Linked DNA regions of Mesorhizobium shangrilense. Each later gene encodes a partner of the first gene's protein in a complex. Links are inferred from orthologs where the notes say so. Each region holds a gene or a part of one and is shown on either strand. Other genes may lie near its edges. The genes, in order: mfd and uvrA.

Evidence for each region.
Region 2: the proteins of mfd (region 1) and uvrA are in contact, whole or in part, in a crystal structure (PDB 4DFC), measured with the Escherichia coli proteins. The link is inferred for Mesorhizobium shangrilense from one-to-one orthologs.

The regions. Positions count from the first base shown.
Region 1 is NZ_JAQGPN010000001.1:3,214,237-3,225,977, forward strand. What follows is about bases 3,167-7,177. They hold mfd (transcription-repair coupling factor), read right to left. Parts: upstream 6,865-7,177; coding sequence 3,367-6,864; downstream 3,167-3,366. Other genes in these bases: PD284_RS15490 (CehA/McbA family metallohydrolase), read left to right, coding at 3,167-3,338; PD284_RS15500 (FAD assembly factor SdhE), read right to left, coding at 6,875-7,162. Outside these bases: PD284_RS15480 (ABC transporter substrate-binding protein), read left to right, coding at 1-569; PD284_RS15485 (ABC transporter ATP-binding protein), read left to right, coding at 636-2,429; more of PD284_RS15490, read left to right, coding at 2,433-3,166; ATP-dependent DNA helicase RecG, read left to right, coding at 7,316-9,424; PD284_RS15510 (DUF502 domain-containing protein), read right to left, coding at 9,431-10,102; glmS (glutamine--fructose-6-phosphate transaminase (isomerizing)), read right to left, coding at 10,215-11,741. UniProt on the Escherichia coli protein: Couples transcription and DNA repair by recognizing RNA polymerase (RNAP) stalled at DNA lesions. Mediates ATP-dependent release of RNAP and its truncated transcript from the DNA, and recruitment of nucleotide excision repair machinery to the damaged site.
Region 2 is NZ_JAQGPN010000001.1:2,953,913-2,960,494, reverse strand. What follows is about bases 1-3,478. They hold uvrA (excinuclease ABC subunit UvrA), read left to right. Parts: upstream 1-350; coding sequence 351-3,278; downstream 3,279-3,478. In the rest of the region: PD284_RS14245 (NAD(P)/FAD-dependent oxidoreductase), read left to right, coding at 3,632-4,891; PD284_RS14240 (DUF72 domain-containing protein), read left to right, coding at 5,039-5,842; PD284_RS14235 (NAD(P)H-hydrate dehydratase), read right to left, coding at 5,839-6,582. UniProt on the Escherichia coli protein: The UvrABC repair system catalyzes the recognition and processing of DNA lesions. UvrA is an ATPase and a DNA-binding protein. A damage recognition complex composed of 2 UvrA and 2 UvrB subunits scans DNA for abnormalities.

The DNA.
Region 1 (11,741 bases):
AGCTCTACACGCCCGAACTGAAAACGTTCGAATACGACCTGGAGAAGGCCAAGGCCCTGCTCGCCGAGTCGAGCTACGACGGCAAGCCGATCCGCTTCGACACCGACGCGGTCTACTACACCAACGGCCTGCTCGCCGCCCAGGCGATCAAGGAGATGTGGGCCGCGATCGGCGTCGAGCTGAACCTCAACGTCGATCCCAAGTGGACCGGCAACGACGCCGACATGGAAACCCGCAACTGGTCGAACCCGATGTATTTCGCCGATCCGGCCGGTTCCTACGGTACGATGTGGAGCCCGACCGGCGCCCGCATCACCAGCGGTTCGTGGAAGCCCAGCGAAGAATACACCGCGATGTGGGAGCGCTTCCGTTTCTCGACTGACGTCGCGGAGCGCAAGGCCGCCTATGCCGAGATCATGGCCTATGTGAAGGAAGAGGCGCCGTTCGTGCTGCTCTACCAGCCATACGAATCGTACGGCCTCAGCAAGAGCGTCGAGTGGAAGCCCCTGCCCGGCCACATCCCCTACGTGCTCGACTTCCGCGCCGGCAACGTCGCCGTCGCCGACTGATCCAGCCAGGCCGTCGGCGAGCGCTATCGCCGGCGGCCGCGCTCTACCCTTTTCCAGGAAACCGCCATGACCGCCCCCATGCTGCTCAGCGTCGAGAACCTGCGCATCAGCTTTGCGACCGAGCGCGGCCAGTTCGTTGCCGTCGACGACCTCTCCTTCACCGTGGCCGCGGGTGAATGCGTCGCCGTCGTCGGGGAGTCGGGCTCCGGCAAGTCGGTGACGGCGATGTCCATGCTCGGCCTGACCGCGTTCAATGGCGGGAGCATCGACGCCGGCGCCATCCGCTTCCGGCGTCGCGACGGCTCCGACTGCGACCTGACGCAATTGTCCGGAAAGTCAATTCAGCAGATCCGCGGCGACGAGATCGCTATGATCTTCCAGGAGCCGATGACAAGCCTCAATCCGGTGTTCACCGTCGGCGAACAGATCGCCGAAGTGATCCGCCAGCATCGCCGGGTCGATGCCGCGGAGGCAGCACATAGGGCGGTCGATCTGCTCAGGCGCGTGCGCATTCCCGAACCGGAACGGCGCTTTGCCCAGTATCCTCACGAGCTGTCGGGCGGCATGCGCCAGCGCGTTGTCATCGCCATGGCGCTCGCCTGCGAGCCGCGCCTGCTGATCGCCGACGAGCCGACGACCGCACTCGACGTCACCATCCAGGCGCAGATTCTCGATCTGCTGCGCGAGCTGGCGGACGCTTCGGAGATGGCTGTCCTCTTCATCACCCACGACATGGGCGTGGTCGCCGAGATCGCCGACCGGGTCGTGGTCATGCATCACGGCCGCAAGGTCGAGGAGAACACCACGGCCGCGCTGTTCGCGGCTCCATCAGAGTCCTACACCAGAAGGCTGCTGGCCGCCGTGCCCAGGCTCGGCAGCATGAAGCCGTTTGCCGGTCCGCGCCGCTTCGGCGACGAGACGCCGGATTCGGAGACCAGGGCAAAAAGAGAACCGCTGCTTACCGTGCGTGACCTGACGACGCGTTTTCCCGTGCGTACGGGGGCGTTCAAGCGGCACGTCGCCAATGTCCATGCCGTCGATGGCGTCTCGTTCACCCTCGGCAAGGGCGAAACTCTCTCGCTGGTGGGCGAATCGGGTTGCGGCAAGTCCACCACCGGCCGCTCGATCCTCAGATTGGTCGAGCCCAATTCCGGCGCCGTCGAGCTCGAGGGCGAAGACGTGCTGACCCTGACCAAGGACAGGCTCCGGGCCAGACGCCGCGACATGCAGATCATCTTTCAGGATCCCTATGCGGCGCTCGACCCGCGCCTGACCGCCTTCGAGCAGGTGGCCGAACCGCTGGTCATCCACGGAATCTCAACCGGCTCTGCCCTGCGCGATCGCGTGGTCTCGCTGATCCAGCGCGTAGGCCTGACCGAAGAGCAGCTGGAGCGCTACCCGCACGAGTTCTCCGGCGGCCAGCGCCAGCGGCTCTGCATTGCCCGGGCGCTGACGCTTTCGCCCAAGATCATCATCGCCGACGAGCCGGTTTCGGCACTCGACGTGTCGATACAGGCGCAGGTCGTCAACCTGATGATCGAGCTGCAGGAGGAGCTGGGGCTTTCCTATCTCTTCATCTCGCACGACATGGCCGTCGTCGAGCGCATGAGCCACCGCGTCGCCGTGATGTGCCTGGGGCGGATCGTCGAGATCGGCCCTAGGGCCACCGTCTTCGGCGATCCGCGGCATGACTATACAAGGACGCTGCTGTCGGCCGTCCCCAGTCCAGACCCGTCCAGGCGCCGCACCGCCGCACTGCCGGCAGGCCAGCTTCCTTCACCCATCCGTCCGGTCGGCCACGCCTTCGAGGCCCCGGTCTACGACCAGGTCGGCCCGGACCATTTCGTCCTGATGAACTGACGCATGACAGGAGACACCATGCTCGCCACCTTCGCCGCGCCGGGAAAATTCTACCGCGGCAATCTGCACACCCATTCCAACCGATCGGACGGCGGGCTGGAGCCGCAGGACGTCTGCGGGCGCTACAAGGCGGCCGGCTATGACTTCCTCTGTCTCTCCGACCATTTCCTGCAAAACTTCGATTTTCCGCTGACCGATACGCGTCCGTTCCGCGACGAGACGTTCACCACGATCATCGGCGCCGAGCTGCATGCGCCGAACACGCATCTGGGTGAGCTTTGGCACATCCTGGCGGTCGGCCTGCCGCTCGATTTCGCTGCCACGAGCGCGTCCGAGACCGGCCCGCAGCTGGCTCGGCGGGCAGCCGAGGCAGGCGCATTCGTCGGCATCGCCCATCCGCAATGGTACGGGCTCAATACCGAGGACGGGCTGTCGATCGACGCCGCCCACGCGGTGGAGATCTACAACCACACCTGCGAACTGCTGTCGGCGCGCCCGGATGGTGTGGTGATGTTCGACCATCTCCTGAACGCGGGCCGTAAGCTCACCGGCTTTGCCGCCGACGATGCGCACTTCAAGGCTGACGGCGCTTTCGGGGGCTGGGTGCAGGTCAAGGCCGAGGAACTGACGCCGGAAGCCCTGCTCGCGGCGCTCAAGGCCGGTCACTACTACGCCAGCCAGGGCCCGGAAATCCTGTCGGTGGAGCGCGACGGGGACAAGCTCCACGTCGAGACCACGCCCGCCCGTTCGATCTCGCTTGCCGGCCGTGCTTCCGCCTCTGAAGTCGTCCATGGCGAGGCCATCACCACCGCCACGCTCGACCTCTCCAAATTCGCGGGCTCCTGGTGCCGCATGGTGGTCACCGCCGCCGACGGCAAGCGAGCCTGGAGCCAACCGGAATATTTGTGACCGAGGGCATCTGGCGGCTGACAGCCGCCTACGCCGCTGCCTTCTCCACGAGGCGCGCCAGTTGCGTCATCACAACGGCCGAGCCTGCCAGCCGCTTGTCGGGCGTCGGCCAGTCGCGGATGAACACCACGCTCTGGTCGGGCCTGATCTTCGCCAGGCTTCCCTGCTCGCCGATGTAGCGGACGAGACCAACCGGATTGGAGAACTCGCGCTTGCGGAACTGGATTACGACGCCCTTCGGTCCGGCGTCGAGCTTCTCGACATTGGCCTTGCGGCACAGCGCCTTGATGAAGACGATCTTTAGCAGGTGCTTCACCTCTTCCGGCAGCGGGCCGAATCGGTCGATCAGCTCGGCCCCGAAGGCGTCGATCTCTTCCGGGGTCTCCAGTTCGCCCAGGCGGCGATAGAGCGCCAGCCTGAGCTGCAGGTCGGGCACGTAGCCTTCCGGGATCATCACGGCAGTGCCGACCGAGATCTGCGGCGACCAATCGCCGTCCGAAACCTCGCCCGTGCCCTTGATCTCAGCGACCGCCTCTTCGAGCATCTGCTGGTAGAGCTCGAAGCCGACCTCCTTGATGTGGCCGGACTGCTCCTCGCCGAGCAGGTTGCCGGCGCCACGTATGTCGAGGTCGTGGCTGGCGAGCTGGAAGCCCGCGCCGAGCGTGTCGAGCGACTGCAGCACCTTCAGCCGGCGTTCGGCGGTGTCGGTGAGCTGCTTGTTCGCCGGCAGGGTGAACAGCGAATACGCACGCACTTTGGAGCGCCCCACCCTGCCGCGCAGCTGGTAAAGCTGGGCAAGGCCGAACATGTCGGCGCGGTGCACGATCATCGTATTCGCAGTCGGGATATCGAGGCCGGACTCCACGATGGTCGTCGACAGCAGCACGTCGTACTGGCCGTCGTAGAAGGCGTTCATGATGTCGTCGAGCTCGCCCGGCGGCATCTGCCCGTTGGCGATGCCGACCTTCAGCTCAGGCACCTGCTCGTGGAGAAAATCCTTGATCTCGGCGAGATCGGAGATGCGCGGAACGACATAAAAACTCTGGCCGCCGCGATAGCGCTCGCGCAGCAGGGTCTCGCGGATCACCAGCGGATCGAAGGGCGAGATGAAGGTCCTTACCGCCATACGGTCGACGGGCGGCGTCGCGATCAGCGACAGCTCACGAACCCCCGTCAGCGCCAGCTGCAGCGTGCGCGGAATCGGCGTCGCCGAGAGCGTCAGCACGTGCACGTCGCTCTTCAGCTCCTTCAGCCGCTCCTTGTGCTTGACCCCAAAATGCTGCTCCTCGTCGATGATCAGTAGGCCGAGGTTCTTGAAAGTGATCGAGGAGCCCAGCAGCGCGTGCGTGCCGACGACAACGTCGACGGTGCCGTCCGTGATGCCCTTCTTGGTCTCGGCCAGTTCCTTGGAACCGACCAGCCGCGAGGCCTGGCGGACGGTAACCGGCAGGCCGGAAAAGCGCTGCGAGAACGTCTTGAAATGCTGCCGGGCAAGCAGCGTAGTCGGCACCACCACCGCGACCTGGAACCCTTCCATTGCAGCGACGAACGCGGCGCGCAACGCCACCTCGGTCTTGCCGAAGCCGACGTCGCCGCAGATCAGCCTGTCCATCGGCTTGCCGAGCGAGAGGTCGTCCAGCACCGCGTCGATGGCGCTCTGCTGATCGTCCGTCTCGTCGTAGGGGAAGCGCGCGGCGAACTCGCCATAGAGCCCGTCCGGCGGGTTGATTTCCGGAGCCGGCCGCATCTGGCGTTCCGCGGCGAGATTGATCAGCTGACCGGCCATCTCGAGCAGGCGGCGCTTGAGCTTCGCCTTGCGCGACTGCCATGCGCCGCCGCCGAGCTTGTCGAGCGTCGCTTCCGCAGAGTCGGACCCGTAGCGCGACAGGAGTTCGATGTTCTCAACCGGAAGGAAGAGCCGTCCGTCTCCCGCGTAGTGGATCTCCAGGCAATCGTGCGGCGCGCCCGCCGCCTCGATCGTCTTGAGGCCGATGAAGCGGCCGATGCCGTGATCAGAATGCACGACGATGTCGTTGGCCGACAGCGAGGCCACCTCTGCGATGAAATCCGCCGCGCGTTTGCGCTTCTTGCGGCGAACGAGGCGGTCGCCGAGCACGTCCTGCTCCGCGACGACGACCAACCCGTCCGTTTCAAATCCGGCCTCCATCGGCAGCACCGCGAGACCGGCCTGCCCGTCTTTCAGCCGCTCGACGTCTGCGAGTGTCGTCACCTTGGCGAGGTTGCCGAGGTGATGCTCGCCGAGGATCTGGCCGAGGCGATCGAGCGAACCTTCCGTCCAGCCGGCGATCACCACCTTGCGTTTCGCCGCGCGTTCGTCGGCGACGTGTTTCACGACGGCATCGAAGACGTTTGCGTTGGGGTCCGCGCGCTCCTGCTCGAAGCTGCGCCCCGCCCTCGATCCGCCGTGCAGTACCTTGCGGCCCGTCACCTCAGGGGCGTCGAACGGCGTGAGATCTATGCCGGTGCGCTCGCCGATCGCCTTCGCCACGTCTTCCGGCGAAAGGTAGAGCCGGTCAGGCGGGATGGGCTTGTAGGGCACCGCATCCTTCAGGGCGCTGTCGCCCTGCTTCCTGCGGGCCTCGTAGTGGTCGAGGATCAGTGCGTGGCGCTCCGTCAGCGCCTCGTGCGCCAGGTGATCAAACACGACGGGAGCGTCAGCCACATAGTCGAAGATGGTGTCGAGCCGTTCGTAGAACAGCGGCAGCCAGTGCTCCATGCCCGAGAAGCGACGTCCCTCCGACACGGCAGCATAGAGCGCGTCGTCGCGCGACGGCGCGCCGAATGTCTCGATATAGGCGCGGCGGAAGCGGCTGATCGTCTCCGGCGTCAGCGCCACTTCGCTCATCGCCTGGAGCGTCATCGTGCTGCGCTGCCCGGTCGTACGCTGGGTTGCGACGTCAAAGGCCCGGATCGATTCCAGCGTGTCGCCGAAGAAGTCGAGCCGCAGCGCCTCCGGCGTTCCCGGCGCGAATAGATCCAGTATGCCGCCGCGCACGGCGAACTCGCCGATGTCGCGCACCGTCGACACCCGGTCAAAACCGGCGCTTTCCAGCCGCGCGGTCAGCGCTTTCATGTCGATCTGGTTGCCGGGCTTAGCGCGGAAGGTCTGCGCGTCGATGATCTCGGCCGGCGGGATGCGTTGCAATAGTGCGTTAGCTGTCGTCAGCACAAGCGCGCGGTGCGGCGCCCTGGCTAGGGCGATCATCGCGCCGAGCGCATCGAGCCGCCTCGCGGCGGCGTCGGCGCCGGGCGAGACCCGGTCATAGGGTAGACAGTCCCAGGCTGGAAAGTCGAGCACGGGCAGGTCCGGCGCAACGAAGGCGAGGGCCTCGATAAGTTGGGGCAGCTTCTGTCCGTCGCGCGCGACGAAGATCATCGGCCGGTCTGCTGCGATCTCCTTCGAGATCTGGGCCAGCGCGAACGCTTCGTAGCCGTCGGCTACGCCGTCTAGGGTGAACAGCCCGGCCCTGCCCTTCGGCAGGCCGATCGTTTTCGTCAGGCTCATCGGGTCACGTTCAGAATGTCATCGCCCTTCGGAACGCGAGTATGCGCTCGAAGAGCGGTGTGTTGTGTTCGGCCGGGATTTGCCGTTCGCCGGTGACCCAGGCCAGAAGGTCGGTGTCGGGAATATCCAGAAGATGCTCATATTGGTCGATTTCAGCGTCGGTCAAGCCGTCGATCGTCGCATCCGCGAAGGTGCCCAGCACCAGGTCCAGCTCGCGCATGCCGCGATGCCAGGAGCGGAAGAGGACCTTGCGCCGCCGGATGTCCAGCCCATCGCTCGAACGTGTTGTGCCTGTCATCTTCGCCTCTCTTCAGGTGCGCGCCTATAGCGTGGATAGACGCCCGAGTCATGCTTGCATGCGGGGTGCATCCGCCTAATGTCCTCGCCATGTACGCGCTCCACCTCTCGCTCTGCCCGTCCACAACCCCTTCCAGCAGGGAGCGTAGGTGAGATGCGCCCGCCCCTCCTCGATCCGCTGTTCGCGCCCATCACCTCGCTCGACGGCGTCGGCCCCAAGGTGGCCAAACTGATCGAGAACGTCGTGCCCGCCGACCTCGGCGACCGCGCCGCGCGTGTCGGCGACCTGATTTTCACGCTGCCGCACTCGGTGATCGACCGCCGCCATCGACCCGGCATCGCGCACGCGGCCGAGGGCGCAATCGTCACGCTGGAGGTGCGCGTCGACCGCCACCAGCCGCCGCCGCGGGGAAATCGCTCGGTCCCCTACCGCGTCTACGTGCACGACGACACCGGCGAACTCGCGCTGACCTTCTTCCACGCCCACGCGGCCTATCTCGAAAAGTCGCTGCCGGAAGGCGAATGGGTGGTCGTCAGCGGCCGCATGGAATGGTTCAACGGCAGGCCGAGCATGGTCCATCCCGACCACATCGCGCGTCTCGAGGATGCGGCCAGCCTACCGCTCGTCGAGCCCGTCTATCCTCTGACGGCAGGGCTCTCCGCCAAAATCCTCCGGCGCGCGATCGGCCAGGCGTTGGCCCGGGTTCCCGCGATGCCGGAATGGATGGACCCGTCGATTGCGCGCCGCCACACGTTTCCATCCTTCGCGCAGGCGTTGCAGCGCTTGCACAATCCCGCCGACCCCTTGGATCTGTCCGCCGAGGGTGTGGCATGGCGAAGGCTCGCCTATGACGAATTCCTCGCCGGCCAGGTCTCGCTCGCGCTGGTCCGGGCGAATACCCGCCGACTTTCGGGCCGCCCTCTCACTGGCGACGGCCGGATCGAAGACGCAGTCCGTCGCGCGCTCCCCTATTCGCTCACAGCCTCCCAGGAACAGGCGCTCGCCGAGATCAATGCCGATCTGGCCGAGCCCGAGCGCATGCTGCGCCTGCTGCAGGGCGACGTTGGCTCAGGCAAGACCGTCGTTGCGCTGCTGGCCGCCGCCCGCGCCGTGGAAGCTGGCGGCCAGGCGGCTCTCATGGCGCCGACTGAGATCCTTGCCCGGCAGCACCTCGCCACTATCGCTCCACTGGCCGAGCGCGCCGGCATGCGCGCGGCGATCCTCACCGGCCGGGAGAAGGGACGCGAACGGGCAGAGGTTCTCGAGGGCCTTGCGAGCGGCGCGATCCATCTGGTGGTGGGCACCCACGCACTCTTCCAGGAAGCCGTGGCCTATCGCGACCTCGTGCTCGCCATCGTCGACGAGCAGCACCGCTTCGGCGTGCACCAGCGCCTCGCCATCACGGCCAAGGGCAACGCGCCGGACATGCTTGTCATGACGGCGACGCCGATCCCTCGCACGCTCGTCCTCACTGCTTTCGGCGATATGGACGTCTCCCGCCTGACAGAAAAGCCGGCCGGCCGGCAACCGATCAAGACCGTCACCTTGCCGCTAGAGCGCTTCGACGAACTGGTCGACCGGATGCACAAGGCGGTCTCGGAGGGGCAAAAAATCTACTGGATCTGCCCGCTCGTGGAAGAATCGGAGGAGATCAAGCTGATGTCCGCGGAGGACCGTTTCAATTCATTGAAACCTGTCTTTGGATCGGCAATCGGCCTCGTCCACGGGCGCATGAAGGGCGCCGAGAAGGACGAGGCGATGCGCGCCTTCAAGTCCGGCGAGACCCGCGTGCTGATCGCGACGACAGTCATCGAGGTCGGCGTCGACGTTCCGGACGCCACCATCATCGTGATCGAGCATGCGGAACGGTTCGGCCTCGCCCAGCTCCACCAACTGCGCGGCCGTGTCGGCCGCGGCGATCGCGCGTCGACATGCGTGCTCCTCTTTAAGGACCCGCTCGGAGAGACGGCCAAGCGCCGCCTCTCGGTCATGCGCGATACGGAAGATGGCTTCGTCATCGCCGAGGAGGATCTCAAGCTGCGCGGCGAAGGCGAGCTTCTGGGCACGCGGCAGTCGGGCACGCCGGGTTTCCAGGTGGCCCGCATCGAAAGCCATGCGGATCTTCTGGAGGTCGCCCGCGACGACGCGCGGCTGCTGCTCACGCGCGATCCGGACCTGCAGGATGAGCGCGGACAAGCGGTGCGGCTGCTGCTCTATCTGTTCGGACGCGACGAGGCGGTGCGGCTCTTGCGGGCAGGCTGAACCGCACTACTCTGCCGCCTTGCGGCGTCCTCTCAGTGCTGCCTCGGCCAACGCCTGCACCTTCGCCTCAATCTCCGGCCCCACCAGGCCAGCGGAGATCAGCAGCTTCGCGGCGTCCTCGATGCTCATGTCGAGTCGGATCAGGTCCTTCTCGTCAACATAGAGCAAATAGCCGGTGGTGACGTTGGGGGTAATCGGACGGAACACGGCGACGGTGCGGCTGTGCTCCATCGCCAGCGCGCGGTTGATTTCCGATTCCTGCTGCTTGGCGATGAAGACGATCGACCATGCGCCCTTGCGCGGATACTCGAACAGCGCCACCTCCTTGAAGAGGTCGGAACGGTTGGCGAGCACGGTCTCGAAAATCTGCTTCAGCCCGCCGTAGACGTTCCGCACCAGCGGCATGCGGTTGAGCAAGCGCTCGCCAAGACCGACGATGGCGCGGCCGACGAAACTCGCCGTGATGAACCCGATCAGCGTGATCATTACTAGGGCGACGATCAGGCCGAAGCCGGGCACGGAGAACTGCAGGTAGTTTTCCGGATTATAGCGGGCCGGGATGTAGGGCTTCACCCAGGAATCGATCCAGCCCACGACCGACCAGACCAGGTAGGCGGTGATCGCCAAAGGCGCGGTCACGATGATGCCGGTCAGGAAGTAGTTCCTGAGCCGCATCATTGCAGAGGCTTTTTGGCTGATGTCCGACATGTTTGCCCGAGATTGTGCGCTGCACTCCAATAGAGCAGCGTCACGAGGTTTGGACAATCAAATAAGTCGGAGCACCCTGGCGCTATTCGACGGTCACCGACTTCGCGAGGTTTCGCGGCTGGTCGACGTCGGTGCCCATGAACACCGCCGTATAGTAGGCCAGCATCTGGATGGGCAAAGCGTAGATGATCGGCGCGATCAGTTCCGGCACATCCGGCAGTACGATCGTCTCCATCGTCTTCACGGTCGCGTTGGCCGCCCCCTTGCGGTCGGTGATCAGGATGATCTTGCCGCCGCGCGCTGCGACCTCCTGCATGTTGGAGACGGTCTTTTCGAAAATGCGGTCGTGCGGCGCGATCACGATGACCGGCATGCTCTCGTCGATCAGCGCGATGGGGCCATGCTTCAGCTCGCCTGCTGCATAACCTTCGGCGTGTATGTACGAGATTTCCTTGAGTTTTAGCGCGCCTTCCATGGCGAGCGGGAAGCTGGTGTCGCGGCCGAGATAGAGCACGTGGCGCACCTGCGACAGCTCGCGCGCCACCTTCTCGATCTGCTCCTCCAGCTTCAGCACCTGGCTGGCGAAGCGGGGCGCCTCCGACAGCTGGCGCACCAGCGCCTTCTCTTCGTCGGCCGTGACCGTGCCCCGCGCCACCGCGGCGCGTACCGCGAGCGAGGCCAGGACCGAAAGCTGGCAGGTGAACGCCTTGGTCGACGCGACGCCGATCTCCGGGCCGGCCAGAGTCGGCAGGGTGACGTCGGATTCGCGCGCGATGGTCGATTCGCGCACGTTCACCACCGCGCCGATGGGCACGCCTTCCTTGCGGCAGTAGCGCAGCGAGGCCAGCGTATCGGCGGTCTCGCCCGACTGCGAGATGAACAGCGCAGCGCTTTGCTTGCTGAGTGGCATCTCGCGGTAGCGGAACTCCGAGGCGATATCGATGTCGACCGGCAGCCGTGCGTAGCGCTCGAACCAGTACTTGCTGACCAGACCGGCGAGGTAGGCCGTTCCGCAAGCCGAGATCGCCAGGCGATCGAGCGTTGCGAAGTCGAACGGCAGGTCGAGCGGCTTGGAAACGCCCTTGGTGAAGTCGACATAGTGCGCGAGCGTATGCGAGATCACCTCCGGCTGCTCATGGATCTCCTTCTCCATGAAGTGCCGGTGATTGCCCTTGTCGACCAGGAAGCTCGTGCCGATCGACTGCTGACGCTTGCGCTCGACCGGCTCGCCGGCCATGTCGAAGATCTGGATCTGGTTGCGGCGCACCACAGCCCAGTCGCCGTCCTCAAGATAGGTGATCGAGTTGGTGAACGGCGCCAGCGCAATCGCGTCGGAACCCAGGAACATCTCGCCCTCGCCATGCCCGACAGCGAGCGGCGGGCCGTTGCGGGCACCGACGATCAGGTCGTCGTCGCCGCGGAACATGATGGCGAGCGCAAACGCGCCCTGCAGGCGCTTCAGCGACCGATGGGCGGCATCGACAGGTCGCGCGCCGCGCCGCAGTTCGCGGGAAACGAGATGCGCCACGACTTCCGTATCCGTCTGCGAGGCGAACTCGTAGCCGTCCTTCTCAAGTTCGGTGCGCAGTTCGGCAAAGTTCTCGATAAT
Region 2 (6,582 bases), 260 kb from region 1 along the record:
CGTTGCTCCAAATGCCGCTTTCTCCTCGCGAGCCTGCGGCGCCTCGCAGGCGGCCTTTTACCTCGCAAGTCCTGAAAGGACACTGGTGATTCTCTGCCGATCGGCCAAGCCCGTCAACCAAAAACGGACCTTCGCCGGCAAAATGTGATCGGAGCGCAATAGATCGGGTCAAGCGGCACAACGGCGCGAGAGGACGTGCCCAACGGCGTCTGCTCCTGACAACACGATGTCAGTTGTTTTTGTTTCCGTTGCGTTCTCCCCTCGACATCTGATAATCCACGCCTACATTCGGGCGACGGCTGCGCAGCCGCGCGCAAGCTCCACGCTCTCACCTGTAAAAATGGATGGTCATGCCGGACCACAAGTTCATCTCCATTCGCGGCGCGCGCGAACACAATCTGAAGAACGTCGACCTCGACCTGCCACGCGACAGCCTCGTCGTGATGACCGGGCTCTCGGGCTCAGGAAAGTCATCGCTCGCGTTCGACACCATCTATGCCGAGGGGCAGCGGCGCTATGTCGAGAGCCTGTCGGCCTATGCGCGGCAGTTCCTGGAGATGATGCAGAAGCCGGACGTCGACCAGATCGACGGCCTGTCGCCGGCTATCTCGATCGAGCAGAAGACGACCAGCCGCAACCCGCGTTCGACGGTCGGCACCGTCACCGAGATCTACGACTACATGCGCCTCTTGTGGGCGCGCGTCGGCGTGCCCTATTCGCCGGCCACGGGCCTGCCGATCGAGAGCCAGACGGTCAGCCAGATGGTCGATCGGGTCCTGGCCCTTCCCGAGGGCACGCGCCTCTACATCACCGCCCCCATCGTCCGCGGACGCAAGGGCGAGTACAGGAAAGAACTGGCCGAACTCCAGAAGAAAGGTTTTCAGCGCGTCAAGGTGGACGGCGTCTTCTACGAGATCGCCGACGTCCCGGCCCTGGACAAGAAGTACAAGCACGACATCGACGTTGTGGTCGACCGTGTGGTCGTGCGCGGCGACCTCGCCACGCGCCTTGCCGATTCCATGGAAACTGCGCTGAAGCTGGCCGAAGGGCTGGCCGTCGCGGAATTTGCCGACAAGCCGTTGCCGATCGAAGAGACGGCAGGAGGCGACAGCGCCTATAAGTCGAAGAACGAGACGCATGAGCGGATCCTGTTCTCGGAAAAATTCGCCTGCCCCGTTTCCGGTTTCACCATTCCCGAGATTGAACCGCGGCTCTTCTCCTTCAACAATCCGTTCGGCGCCTGCCCGACCTGCGACGGGTTGGGCAGCCAGCGCGCCATCGACGAGAATTTGATCGTCCCCGAAGACCACGTCTCGCTGCGCGAAGGCGCGATCGCCCCGTGGGCGAAGTCCAGTTCGCCGTACTACGCCCAGACCCTCGAGGGACTGGGCAAGGTGTACGGCTTCAAGCTCGGCGACCGCTGGCGTGATCTTCCCGAGGAAGGCAAGCGGGCGATCCTGCGCGGCACCGGCGAGACGCAGGTCGCGTTCAACTATGACGACGGCCTGCGCTCCTACAAAACGACCAAGACTTTTGAAGGCGTCATCCCGAACCTCGAGCGGCGCTGGAAGGAAACCGATTCCGCCTGGATGCGCGAGGAGATCGAGCGCTTCATGGCGGCGACCCCCTGCCCTGCCTGCAACGGCTATCGCCTGAAGCCGGAGGCCCTGGCAGTCAAGGTGGCCGGCAAGCACATCGGCGAGGTCACGGAACTCTCGATCCGCAAGGCCGATGCCTGGTTCAGCGATCTGCCCCAAGGCCTCAACGCCAAGCAGAACGAGATCGCGGTGCGCATCCTCAAGGAGATCCGCGAGCGCCTGCGCTTCCTCAACGACGTCGGCCTCGACTATCTGACGCTGTCGCGCAATTCCGGCACGCTGTCGGGCGGCGAGAGCCAGCGTATCCGGCTCGCCTCGCAGATCGGCTCGGGCCTGACCGGCGTGCTCTACGTGCTGGACGAGCCATCGATCGGCCTCCACCAGCGCGACAACGCCCGGCTGCTCGACACGCTGAAGCACCTGCGCGACCTGGGCAACACAGTGATCGTGGTGGAGCACGACGAGGACGCGATCCTGCATGCCGACTATGTCGTCGACATCGGTCCCGCCGCCGGCATCCATGGCGGCCGCGTGATCGCGGAGGGCACGCCGGAAGCCATCATGGCGAACCCGAACTCTATCACCGGGAAGTATCTTTCCGGCCAGCTTGAGATCGCCATGCCGGAAGCCCGGCGCGAACTGAAGAAGAACAAGCGCATCAAGGTGGTGGGCGCGCGCGGCAACAACCTCAAGAACGTGACGGCGGAAATCCCGCTCGGCACCTTCACCTGCGTCACCGGCGTGTCGGGCGGCGGCAAATCCACATTCCTGATCGAGACGCTGTTCAAGGCGGCGTCCCGCCGCATCATGGGGTCGCGCGAGCAACCCGCCGAGCACGATCGCATCGAGGGACTGGAGTTCCTCGACAAGGTCATCGACATCGACCAGAGCCCGATCGGCCGCACGCCGCGTTCCAATCCGGCCACCTACACGGGCGCCTTCACGCCGATCCGCGACTGGTTCGCGGGGCTGCCCGAGGCCAAGGCGCGTGGCTACCAGCCGGGCCGCTTTTCGTTCAACGTCAAGGGCGGCCGCTGCGAGGCCTGCCAGGGCGATGGCGTCATCAAGATCGAGATGCACTTTCTGCCCGATGTCTACGTCACCTGCGACGTCTGCCACGGCAAGCGCTACAACCGCGAAACGCTGGATGTCACCTTCAAGGGCAAGTCGATCGCCGACGTGCTGGACATGACGGTGGAGGAAGGCGTCGACTTCTTCGCAGCAGTGCCGGCCGTGCGCGACAAGCTGACGACGCTGAAGCAGGTGGGGCTGGGCTACATCCACATCGGCCAGCAGGCGACGACGCTGTCAGGCGGCGAGGCGCAGCGCATCAAGCTCGCCAAGGAACTGTCGCGCAAGGCGACCGGCAAGACGCTCTACATCCTCGACGAGCCGACCACCGGCCTGCACTTCCACGATGTGGCCAAGCTGCTCGAGGTGCTGCACGAACTGGTCGACCAGGGCAACACGGTCGCGGTCATCGAGCACAATCTGGAGGTCATCAAGACGGCCGACTGGGTGCTCGACCTCGGGCCGGAGGGCGGCGACGGCGGCGGCGAGCTGGTCGTCTCCGGTCGTCCGGAGGATGTGGTGCACGAGAAGCGGAGCTACACCGGCCAGTTCCTGCAGGAACTGCTGGAGAGGCGGCCGGGGGCAAGGAAGCGCGAGGCCGCGGAGTAGGCCGCGGCGCTGGCGCCGGGTGACCTTTCCCCGGCGGACGTCCGGCCAGCCGTGAATGCAGAATCCTGCCACATCCTCTTGCCCTTGGAGCTTCGCGGAAAGTCACTACATTCCGCGTGCGGCTATCCTCCGCATGCCCCCTCACGAAGCCTGTCCATCGCAAGCTCGTTCCCCCTCGAGGCGCGAGCCGCGGGAACCTTGCGCGAGGAGGGGCATCACAAGGGATACGAATGGGCTATGAACGCATCGGACACGCCAAGGCAGGTCGCCGTGGCGACAAGGGATGTGGCGGCGATCGGCCATGATCCAGCGTGGCAGTTATCAACAATGCGCGGCAAGGGCGTGGTGACGGAATGAAGAACGGTGTTGCCATCATCGGGGCGGGGCACGGCGGCAGCCAGTTGGCGGTCGCGCTGCGCCAGGAGGGATATGAAGGGCCGATTGCGCTCTTCTCCGGCGAGACAGAAGTTCCATACCACAAGCCTCCCCTCTCCAAGACATTCCTGAAGACGCCTGACGCTAAGCCGCAATTGCTGCGTGCCGAGAGCGTCTATGTCGACAACAGGGTGGAGCTCCGCTTCGGCCAGCGCGTCCAGTCCATCGATTCGGCCGGGCGCGAGCTCACTTTGCAGGACGGCTCGACCGCGTCGTTCGACCGGCTCGTGCTGGCGACGGGAGCAAAGCCGCGGCGACTTGCCGTGCAGGGTGTCGACGGCGACGGCGTCCACTACCTGCGTTCAGCCGATGATGCGCGGGCGCTGCGCAGCGCCCTGCCCTCGGCGCAATCCGTCGTCGTCATCGGCGGCGGCTTCATCGGGCTGGAGGCGGCAGCCTCGCTCGCGATGATGGGAAAGCAGGTCGCCGTCGTGGAAGCGGCGGATCGCCTGCTGGCCCGCGCGGTCGCCCCGCAGATCTCTTCGTTCCTGGCCGACTACCACCGCTCGCTGGGCGTCCGGCTGCTGCTCGGCAGCGCGATCGAGCATTTGGAGCGCGACGGAGCCAGACTGCGGGCCGTGGTGACGAAAGCCGGCGAACGCCTCGATGCCGATCTCGTCATCGTCGGCATCGGCGCCGATGCCGATTTTGATCTCGCCCGCCAGGCCGGTTGCACAATCGACAACGGCGTGGCGGTCGGCCCCGACATGCAAAGCTCCGTCCCAAACATCTATGCGATCGGAGACTGCGTCTCCTACGCTCACTGGCTGAGCGGCAGGTCCGAACGGCTGGAATCGGTGCAGAACGCCACGGATCAGGCGCGTCATGCCGCCCGCAGCATCATGGGCAGGGCGGCCCCCTATCGCGAGGTTCCCTGGTTCTGGTCGGATCAGGGCGCGGTCAAGCTGCAGATGGCGGGCCTGTCGTTCGGCGCCGACCGTTTCATTGCCAACGGGACGCCCGACCAGAACAGCTTCTCGGTCTATCATTTCAGGGGGCCGAAGCTGGTGGCCGTCCACTCGGTAAATCGACCGGCCGACCATATGCTCGGCCGCAAGCTCCTCGCCACCGGCATGCATGTCAGCGAGGCGCTGATCGTGGCCGGAGCCCCCGCGATCAAGGCCGCACTGGCGAGCCACGAGGCGGAACGACAATCCCTGCCGGCCGCCGCAAGCTGACCTCCCCTTCTGTGCATGGCTACTGCACCGGCGCGCCACTCGCATGTCAGCAGGGTTGTGTTCGACGACTTGACCGATCTCGCCAGAATGTCCTGATAGCGCCTCACTGCGGCGGTCGAACAAACCAGCGACGAGAGGCAAGACAGGATGGGAAATTCCGGGACAATCCGAGCCGGCATGGGCGGCTGGACCTTCGAACCGTGGGAAGGCACTTTTTATCCCGGCGACCTGCCGAAAAAGCAGCAGCTTCAGTTCGCCGCCCGGCAAGTGCCGACCATCGAGATCAACGGCACCTACTATCGGGGGCAGACGCCCGAGACGTTCGCCAAGTGGGCAGCCGACGCGCCGGATGGCTTTGTCTTCTCCGTGAAGGGCAACCGCTTCGTCACCAACAAGAAGGTGCTGGGCGAAGCTGCTGAATCCCTGAAGAAATTCTGGGACACGGGCGTACGGGAACTCGGCGACCGGCTCGGTCCGATCGTCTGGCAGTTCGCACCGACCAAGAAGTTCGAACCAGACGATTTCGAGGCATTTCTCAAGCTCCTGCAGGAGAACGACGGCGGCGTTCCGCTCCGCCATGTGCTGGAAGTGCGCCATGCCAGCTTTGGCGTGCCCGAATTCGTCACGCTCGCCGCAAAATACAAGGCGGCGATCTGTTACGCGCACCACCACGACTATCCCGAGATCGCCGACGTCACCTCCGACTTCATTTATGCGCGGCTGCAGAAGGGCGAGGACGACGTGCCTACCGCCTATCCGCCGAAGGAACTCGACGGCTGGGTGAAAAGGGCGCGGCAATGGGCGGAGGGCGGGCAGCCCGGCGATCTTCCCCTCGCCGATCCGTCACGCAAGCTTGAGCAGCGTCCGCGCGACGTCTTCGTGTACTTCATCCACGAGGGCAAGATTCGCGCCCCACATGCGGCAATGGCCTTCATGGAGCGCGTCGGCTAACGCCGCAGTTCCCTCAGGACGGGGCAGATCGCAGCCGGCAGATCCTCGGCGATCAGCCCCGGGCCGAAGCGGGCCGCCGCTTCCGCATGCATCCAGACCGCCGCACAGGCGGCGTCGAATGTGGGCATGCCTTGCGCGAGCAGACCGGCGATCAGGCCCGAGAGCACGTCGCCGGACCCGGCGGTCGCCAGCAGCGGCGTGCCGTTGGCGTTGATGACCGCGCGGCCGTCGGGCGCGGCGATCACTGTGTCGGGCCCCTTGTAGACAACAGTCGCGCCCGTGCGCGCCGTCGCCTGCCGCGCCTTGTCGAGCTTCGACAGGCGATCGTCTGCGGCCAAGTCCGGGAACAGCCGCGCGAACTCGCCGGCATGCGGCGTGAGTACGAGTTCCGGCGCCCGTTCTGACGTTGCCGCCGCGACGAAGTCGTCGAGCTGCTTCGAAGCCGAGGTGAGACCATCGGCATCTATGACGATCCCGCCGCAGTGCTCGTGGGCGACGGGCAACAGGTCGATGAGGAAACGGCCGACTTCCACCTGGGGGCCGAGGCCGGGTCCGAACACCAGCGCCCGCGGCCGGCGCTCGGCGAGGAAGTCGCGTACGTCTTCGAGCGTGTCCGTCTCGCGCAACATGATGGATGTGAGGTGCGCCGCGCTCACCTGCAGGGCGTTTGCCGGCGACATCAGCGTGACCGCGCCGGCCCCCACCCTCGCGGCCGCCATGGCGGCAAGCCTTGCCGCCCC